Prochlorococcus marinus XMU1411: one gene and its partner. The protein of the gene in region 2 interacts with the protein of the main gene of each other region in a pairwise test. Links are inferred from orthologs where the notes say so. Each region holds a gene or a part of one and is shown on either strand. Other genes may lie near its edges.

What was found. The genes of interacting proteins can lie anywhere in the genome.
Region 1: the proteins of eno (region 2) and rpe interact in binary tests that used the Escherichia coli proteins (3 or more experiments, as listed by UniProt). The link is inferred for Prochlorococcus marinus XMU1411 from one-to-one orthologs.

The regions. Positions count from the first base shown.
Region 1 is NZ_JAAORI010000003.1:417,408-421,593, reverse strand. What follows is about bases 5-2,966. They hold rpe (ribulose-phosphate 3-epimerase), read left to right. Parts: upstream 5-1,087; coding sequence 1,088-1,846; downstream 1,847-2,966. Other genes in these bases: lptB (LPS export ABC transporter ATP-binding protein), read right to left, coding at 2,911-2,966; ccsB (c-type cytochrome biogenesis protein CcsB), read right to left, coding at 1,868-2,797; glpX (class II fructose-bisphosphatase), read right to left, coding at 5-900. In the rest of the region: more of glpX, read right to left, coding at 1-4; more of lptB, read right to left, coding at 2,967-3,639; HA145_RS04060 (DUF309 domain-containing protein), read right to left, coding at 3,728-4,096; translational GTPase TypA, read right to left, coding at 4,109-4,186. UniProt on the Escherichia coli protein: Catalyzes the reversible epimerization of D-ribulose 5-phosphate to D-xylulose 5-phosphate.
Region 2 is NZ_JAAORI010000002.1:129,720-135,069, forward strand. What follows is about bases 1,467-4,388. They hold eno (phosphopyruvate hydratase), read left to right. Parts: upstream 1,467-2,242; coding sequence 2,243-3,535; downstream 3,536-4,388. Other genes in these bases: HA145_RS01125 (ATP-dependent Clp protease ATP-binding subunit), read right to left, coding at 1,467-1,981; HA145_RS01135 (ABC1 kinase family protein), read right to left, coding at 3,540-4,388. Also shown: more of HA145_RS01125, read right to left, coding at 1-1,466; more of HA145_RS01135, read right to left, coding at 4,389-5,207; HA145_RS01140 (hypothetical protein), read right to left, coding at 5,217-5,350. UniProt on the Escherichia coli protein: Catalyzes the reversible conversion of 2-phosphoglycerate (2-PG) into phosphoenolpyruvate (PEP). It is essential for the degradation of carbohydrates via glycolysis.

The DNA of each region.
Region 1 (4,186 bases), on a different replicon or contig from region 2:
ATCCCTTTCAAATTTAACTCCGTCAAATAATAATCCATCAGTTATTCCACTTCCAGCGAAAACAACATTTTCTCCCGATGCCAATTCATTTGCTTCATAGATTTTATCTATATCTGTTATGCCCATTTCATTAAGACGTTTTATATTTCCTTCTTTTGTGTAATCAGCCCATTCAGAAGTTTGAGCGATTGCCGGATCATAAACTAGTTGTCCTTGAAAGTGTCCGCCGAGAGCTCTCATTGCAGCAGCTGAAATAACACCCTCTGGAGCTGCACCTATACCCATCAAGCAATGTGTTCCAGTTCCTGCAAAACCGCATGCAATGGCAGCTTGAACATCACCATCAGAAATCGGTTGTACTTTTGCACCACATCCTCGAATCTCTTTAATTAAATCTTTATGTCTAGTTCTATCCATTACAACTACAGTAAGCTCATTAATAGAAAGGCCCAAGCAATCACTTAGTATCTTCAAGTTTTCAGTAGCTGAATTTCTAATATCTACTTTACCTTTGGCCGCAGGAGGCGCTGCTAATTTGTTCATGTAAAAATCAGGCGCATTGAAAAGACCACCTGTATCAGAGGCAGCTAAAACCGCCATAGAACCTCTTTGATTATTTGCACAAAGATTTGTTCCTTCACAAGGATCTACTGCAAAGTCAACCCCTGGGCCATTTCCACTGCCAACCTCTTCACCTATATAAAGCATAGGTGCTTCATCTCTTTCACCTTCTCCAATAACAATTTTCCCTTTCATTTCAATTTTGCCCATTCGCAATCTCATTGCTTCTACAGCTGCAGCATCAGCTTCATCTTTTTGACCAAGTCCTGTTAGTTTTGCTGAGGCAATAGCAGCTTGCTCGACAACTTCGAGAATTTCTTGAATTAAAGTTTGATTCACAATTAAATTTTGAGGATTTTCTTAAAGGTTTTGAGTATGATCTCATAAAAAATGTCATTTTTTATAAGAATTATTATGCTAGTAAGCTTTTTTTAACTCTTTACAGGTGATACTTTATCAGGCCGTGACTTGAAATTAGGAATAAACAACTAAATATAGTATCTTTATTAAATATTTTAAAAATTAAATGACTGAGTCAAATCAAACAATTTTAGCTGGGGTTAATAGACCAATTCAAATAATTCCTTCAGTTTTACCAGCAGATTGGGCAAATATGGGGGCATGTGTGAAAGAGCTCGAGGAAGCTGGGGTAGATAGAATTCAATTTGATGTAATGGATGGGAATTTCGTGCCAAATCTTACATTTGGTCCTGAAATGATTGCGGCGTGCAGGAAATATTGCAATGTCCCTTTTGAAACTCAATTAATGGTTAGTCAATACAACTGCGAAACAATGCTTGAATCTTATGTAAACGCTACAAAGGGAACGAATGGTGAACCAGGAGTAGTAATAGCTCATGCCGAAGCAAATATTCATTTGCATAGAGTTCTCGGAAGGATAAGAGACCTGGGAGGATCTCCTTCTGTTGCATTAAACCCTCATACTCCTTTTGAAATGATTAAAAACATAATGGATATGGTTGATCATGTTTTAGTTATGACAGTTAATCCAGGCTTTGGTGGACAAGCTTATATACCAACAATGCTTAATAAAATCAGAGAAATAAGAAACTTTGTTATCGAAAAAAACTTAAATGTTGACATTGAAGTTGATGGGGGAATAAAAGCAAATTGGACTATTTCACAATGTGCAGATGCTGGAGCTAATTGTTTTATTGCAGGTAGTGGAATGTTTGCTTACCCAACATTAAAAGAAGGATGTGATGACTTGAGAAAAGTTGCACTAGAAGCTCAAAAGGGGAATGTTCTTTCTGAACCTCAATAAATATTCTGGGAGATTAACAAATCATCCAAATATCCAGCCATAACTATGTAACCCTATTCCTAAGAAATTAACTCCTAAATAACATACTAAAACTACTAAAAAGCCTGTAGTTGCTAATAATGCTGGCCTTCTTCCTTGCCAACCTTTACTTATTCTCATATGCAGATAAGCGGCATAAAATAACCATGAGATAAATGCCCATGTTTCTTTTGGATCCCAACTCCACCATGTGCCCCAAGCCTCATTAGCCCAAACCGCACCTGAAATCAAACCAAGAGTCAAAAGAACAAAACCTATTAATATTGAGCGATAACTTAATGTATCTAATTCTTCGGAATTAGAAAATTCAATAGGATCAACCAAATCATTTAAAGGGTAGTTGTTAGAAATTTTGAATCCTCCAATACCTGTAGAACTACTTCTGATTTGGAGCGGTTTGTTTTTATTAATGAACAAAACAGAAGCTGAAAGTAAAGAACCCATTATCAATGCCGCATAACTAAGCATTACGACACTTACATGCATTACTAACCAACTAGATCTTAAGGCAGGAACTAAGTTGGATGATAATTTCAAATCCTCAGGCAAAACAAAACAAGCAAAAGAAACGGACAGCAACTCAATGGGTATTGCGATTGAGGGTATTATTGGAGATTTGTATTCCCTCTCAATTAATAATTGTCCCATTGTGATCCCCCAAGTAAGGAAATATAAAGATTCATACAAATTGCTAATTGGGAAATGTCCCGAAATTGTCCATCTAAAAAGTAACTGTAATGTTATGAATAAATTAACTAGGATAGTGAGTAGTCTTACAGTATAGGAAGACTTTTTTTTGAAAACTGCACCTAATGATATTGGTAAGTTAACTAATAAAATATAAAAAACTAATAGACCTAACACTGATACCGGGTCATAAATTATATTTTTTAAAAGATTATTTAATATCATTTCTAGAAAACTTAAGCCAGCTTTAATATTCAATTACATCCAAATAATAATTTAAATCATCTTTATATGAGTAAATCTTTAATAATTAAGTTTTAATTTAGTTTAAAAAGGATTCAAAGTTTGAAATCATCTCCCAGATAATACTTCTTGACTATTGGATTATCTGCTAATTCAGTTGATGATCCATAAGATAAGATTTTTCCTTCACTTAATACATATGACTTGTTGGTAATTAGTAGAGTTTCCCTCACATTATGGTCTGTAATAAGAATACCCACCCCATTATTACTTAATTTAAGAATTAGGCTCTTTAAATCATTAACAGCTAGAGGATCAATTCCAGCAAATGGTTCATCTAATAATAAATATTTAGGGCCTTTTCTACCGACTGAAAGTGCTCTGGCTATCTCACATCGCCTTCTTTCTCCTCCCGAAAGTTGATAACCATAATTATCTACAAAATTATTCAAATTAAATTCATTAATTAATTGTTCTCTTCTATTTCTTATTGCCGCTCGACTATAAGATGAATTCTGCAAAGCTAAATCTATATTGTCCTTAACGGTAAGATCTCTGAATATACTCGCCTCTTGAGTTAAATAACCCAATCCAAGCCTTGATCTGATTGGGAGTGGGAGATTAGTTATATTTTTACCATTCATTAAAACTTGACCTTCATCTGGTTTTATATTGCCAACTGCAAGATTAAAAGTGGTAGTTTTCCCAGCGCCATTCGGTCCCATCAAACCTACAACTTCTCCAGGATTTACAATTATGGAAACATCATTTACTATTAATCTTCCCTTAATTGAAAGGGATACATTTTGAATTTTTAAGTTCATCTTCCATTAAAAAGATTAGTTATTTTTTTGAAAAAAAAAGAAAAAAAGAAAAAATAATTAAATTTAATGAGAAAGATATTCATCTTAATCAAATAGGTTTCAAAGAAGGCTTATCGTTTTCATTTAAAGCCTCTTTATATTGTAATTTCCACAATAAATCTTCCAAACATCTGCAGAAAGATTCAAGATCAATACCTAAATTAATCTTGGTTCGAGTTTTTATTCTCCCTAAACCTTCTCCAAGCAAAATAGTAGCACCATTTAAATTACCCTTACTTAAGTGAAACTGTGAAACCGATACTTGTAAAATCCCCTGGATCACTTGTCTCTCGTCACCATCAACACAATTCCATATCTCTTCAAAAGCATCATGAGCCTCATACCATTCATGTTTGTTAAAAAGATTTAAAGCCTTAACAAGGGATTCTTGAAAATTTTTTGTACCTTCTTCATTCATACAATCAAACTACTATTTTTTCTTCTTATTTATTTTTCTCATTCTAATTGAATCAGGTGTTACCTCTAGCATTTCATCTGGGCCGATATA
Region 2 (5,350 bases):
CTGTTTTACCAACACCAGTAGGACCCATAAATAAAAAAGATCCAATAGGTCTTTTAGGACTTTTCATGCCAACTCGAGCTCTTCTAATTGCAGCAGAAACAGCTTCTATGGCTTTTTCTTGTCCAATAACTTTTTCACTTAGTTCTGTTTCTAGATTAATTAATTTCTTACGTTCATTTGAAACTACTTTAGAAATTGGAATACCTGTGATTTTTGATATAACATCTGCAATATCATCCGGTTCAACTTGATATTTAAAAGGGAAATTTCTATTTTTCTTTATTTTATTAAAGTTATCTTCAACTTTTTGTATGTCATTCTCTATTTCACTTAACTCTTCTTCAAGCTTTTCTAAATAATCTAGATCATTTTCAATTTCGCGATTTGATATATCTTTAATTTGTTTGGTTAGCTTATCTTCTTCTTTCATTAAAAAAGATAATTCCACCATTTCTTCACGTAAATTGTTCCAATTTTCCAAAAGAACGTTCAATTTTGCCTCTGATTGTTGTCTATTATTCAATAGTTTTTCTTGAGCTTCGCTATTTTCTCCTTGCAAATTATTCAATTTTTCATCAATAGTATTAAGTTTCTTTTCTTGTTGGAGAATCATTTGAGGCATATTATTAGACTCGATTTTTAACTGTGCAGCTGCTTCATCAATTAAATCTATTGCACTATCCGGGAGACATTTATCGCTGATGTATCTATCGGCTAATTTAGCAGAATAGTTTACAGCCTCTTCAGAAATTTTTATGCCATGATGTAATTCATATTTCTTTTTGATCCCTTGTAATATTTTTGCGCTTAATTCTACTGAAGGTTCATTAACAGCTATCTTTTGAAAGCAATTATTTAATGCCTGATCTTTTTCAATAGTTTCACGAAATTTCTCAGGTGTTGTTGTACCTATACATCTAAGTTCTCCTTCAGCTAGTAAAGGTTTTAAGATATTACTGATGTCGGTAGAAGATCTGTTAGAACTTAATATTGAGTGAATTTCATCAATAAATAGAATCATTCCTTGGTTTGGATTATTTAGTTCTTGCATTATTAAGCTTAGTCTTTCCTCTAGTTGACCTCTAAATTTGGTCCCAGAAACTAATGCACCTAAATCAAGTGAAATAATTTTTAAGTCCTTTAAAGTATCAGGAACTTTTTTGTCTACAATTAATTGAGCAAGTAATTTTGCAATTGAGGTTTTACCAACTCCAGGATTGCCAATAAGTATAGGGTTATTTTTGTTTCTTCTGCAGAGTACCCTCATTAAATTATTGATCTCATTTTCTCTTCCTAAAACGGGATCCAGTAAGCCTTTTTTAGCTGATTCTGTTAAATCTTTTCCATAAATTGAAAGAGCATTTTCATCTTTTCCAATTTGTTTTTTGGTTTCAATTTGAAGTTCACTTTTCGGTAATGGAACAATAGCTTTTTTCAATTTTTCTTCTTTAACTGAAGTTTCTTTCTCTGATTCAAAATTAGATTGATTATTTATTTCAATTACATTCCCATAATTAAATGAATCTTTTGATTGATTAATATTTGGGTAAAACTTTAATTCTTCCTCTAATTTTTCCATTGAAAGGTTTGCTTCCTCAAAAACATAATTTCCAATTCTTAAATCTCTTCCAAGAGCAATTAGTAAATGAGGGATTTCTATTAATCTCGATCCCCATTGAGTTTTTATCTGATTCGCGTTATCTAATAAAATTTCTAAATCTTCTCCGATAGTAAAAATATCTGACTCATTTATTGGTGTATCTTCTAAAAAATTTTCTGTTATGTCTAAAACTGTATCTTGGTCGATTGATAATTTTTCAATGAAAGCAAAGAATTCACTTGATGAGAACAATGTATGAATTATGTGTTCAATATTAAATTCGCTATGATCCCATTTTTTTGCGGTTTCTTCCCCTAATAAGAGAAGGTTCCAACTGATATCGCTAAATAGTTCAGGACTGGATGTAAGGGTTTCTCTCATAAACTATAAAACTACAGTTGATTATTAATTAATATTTTAAATAGGATCTGCATTAATAATCATCCAATAATTTTCAAATTGTAAGATGAATTCCAAAAATATTTTTATGAGAGGGGTTGCAGGGACTTTGGAATTAATAAAAGTGTTAACTAATATCTAAACTGTTATGAAACAAAAAATTATAATTGTTTAACATATATATTTCAGATATTAGCCAAATAGTTCAGCTATTAATAGGATTTAAATAGTAATAATTAAATTGTGAAAGAAACTATTGATTTTCTTATTGATACTGTTGAAGCAAGGCAAGTCCTTGATTCAAGAGGTAATCCAACTGTAGAAGCAGAAGTATTTTTGGAATGTGGTGCAAGTGGTAGAGCAATTGTTCCCAGCGGAGCTAGCACTGGTGCTCATGAGGCACATGAATTAAGAGATGGTGGTTCGAAATATATGGGGAAAGGCGTTTTGAATGCTGTTAATAAAATTCATGAAACAATATCGCCGGCTTTATGTGGTTTGTCATCTTTAGATCAAACTGCAGTAGATAAATTAATGATTGAAATTGATGGCACTCCTAATAAGTCTAACCTTGGAGCAAATTCAATCCTAGCAGTAAGTCTCGCAACTGCTAGAGCATCAGCAAATGCTTTAGACATTCCCCTATATAGATATCTTGGAGATCCATTATCCAATCTTCTTCCAGTCCCATTAATGAATGTAATAAATGGTGGTGCTCATGCACCAAATAGTCTTGATTTTCAGGAATTTATGCTTGTCCCACATGGAGTTAATAATTTCAGTGAATCATTAAGAATGGGTACTGAAATTTTTCACTCATTAAAATCATTACTTGATCAAAAAGGTCTATCTACTGCTGTAGGCGATGAGGGTGGATTTGCCCCGAATTTGTCATCAAGCGAAGAGGCAGGGGACTTATTATTAGAAGCAATTCAAAAAGCCGGGTTTAAGCCTGGTGAGCAGGTATCTTTAGCTTTAGATGCTGCTAGTACTGAATTTTATAGTGATGGTACTTATAAATATGAAGGGAAAAGTTTAAATAGTTCTGAAATGATTTCATATCTTTCAAGACTAGTTTCTAATTATCCAATAGTTTCAATAGAGGACGGTTTGGCTGAGGATGATTGGGAGGGTTGGTCAGAATTAAACAAAGAATTAGGAAATAAAGTTCAGCTTGTAGGTGATGATTTATTCGTTACTAATACAGAAAGGTTAAGGAAAGGGATTATGGAAAAATCTGCTAATTCAATCCTAATAAAGGTAAATCAAATTGGAACATTAACTGAAACTTTGGAAGCTATTGAGTTAGCTAAAATGTCTGGTTTCACAAGTGTTATTAGTCATAGAAGTGGTGAGACTGAAGATACAACAATTGCAGATTTATCAGTCGCCACAAGATCCGGTCAGATCAAGACTGGCTCTTTGAGTAGAAGTGAAAGGATTGCGAAATATAATAGGCTTTTAAAAATTGAGGAGGAATTGGGAAATCAAGCAAGATTCGCTGGGGCTTTAGGTTTAGGTCCCAAAAATATATAGTTTTTTATCGCTTAAGTTTTTCTAATCTTGAGCCTTTCCTCATACTTAATTGGCATTTTATCCAATCAATACTTATTGGTAGTGCAAAGAAAAGTGGCAACAATGCAAAATTATTTTGTTTATTGGTAACAAGTAAAGCAGATGCAATTGATAAGCTGCCTATAAGAATTGAATGGCCTAAGGTTTTTTGAGCAGTAAACATTTTTTTGAATTGCCTATCAGACTCTCCCATTCTTATTTGTAATTGTAAATCGCCCTGCTCTAATCTTTCTAAACTTTCATCTATTCTTTTGGGAATTCCAACAGCTTTAGATCCTAGTTCACCTACTTGCCTTCCAAATTGGTTAATTAAATCGTTGGGAGTTTGATTATTTGAAGTCATAAGTTCTATTAAATAGGGCTTGGTAACTGATACAAGGTTAAACCCTGGATCAAGCATTCTACCAACTCCTTCAAAAGTTGATAAAGCTCTCATCACAAAGATTAAATCTACTGGTAGTTGAAATGGTGTTTCATAAACAAGTTCGTATAAATCTCCAGATAATTTTTCAATAATATTTGGACTAAATGGTGGAGTTAAAGCTTCTTTAAGCATCAGTCTGACTAATCTTCTGACCGGTCCTACTTCAATATCTTTTGAAATTAGCCCAGCTTGTTGTAATTGACTAACAAGTGATGAGGCATCTCTTAATGCAGCAGCCTTAACCATCCCCCCTAATCTTGTTTGAAGATTATTTGAGATATTGCCCATCATTCCAAAATCATAAAAAATCAATTTACCTTCCCTTGAAACTGCTAGATTCCCTGGATGAGGATCTGCATGAAAAAAACCGTAATTTACTAATTGTTTTAAATAGCTTATGGCACCTATTTCTGCAGTTTTAGATAAATCAATTTCTTGTGATTGTAATTTTTCTAAATCGCTTATTTTTGTTCCTTCCAGATAACTTAAACAAAGGACTTTTTCACTGCTCATATCCCAAATTACTTCAGGAACTTCAATATTTTCATCATCAAGAAATTGCTGTCTAAATCTTGCTGCATATTGTGCTTCACAATTAAAATCAAGCTCCTTCATGAGAACTTTCCTACACTCCTTGGCAATCTCAACCCAGTTTCTACCTCGACTCCAATTCTTATTTTTCTGCAACAATCCTGCAATTTGCTGCATTATGCCCAAATCAATAATAAATAATTCTTTTAAATTGGGTCTTTGAACTTTAAATACTACTTTCTTACCATCTTTTAAAGTCGCCCTATGAACCTGGGCTAGTGATGCTGATCCAACCGGATCACCTTTTATTTGATCTATTTCATTAAACTTAGACCCTAGTTCTTTTCTTATAGTTTCTTCAACTTGCACAAATGAAAAATTAGGAACTTGATCCTGCAATTTAGATAATTCCTGTATCCATGTATTAGGAATTAAGTCAGGTCTCGCTGATAATAATTGTCCAATTTTAATAAATGCTGAACCAAGCTTTATTAATTGATTAGTAAAACGCCTAGCTCTTTTAACTTGGACCCTACTTATTTCATTCTTCTTAGTTTGGAAAATTGTAAATCTAATATTATCTATCCACAAATTTATTAAAAGTGAAATCAGAGTTATCCAAATAAGAAAGGCCCTCTTCAATTTTTTTAAACGATAATGAAGAATGTGAAAACTCATTTAATTTGATTATTTATTTTTAGTTTTATTAAAGAGATCAATTTGTTTATTGATACCTTCAATTTCATCCAAAGCTTTTTTTATTTTGGAATCTTGATAAGTATTTGCAGACTCATTTTCTTGAATATTTTCGGCTTTTTTCA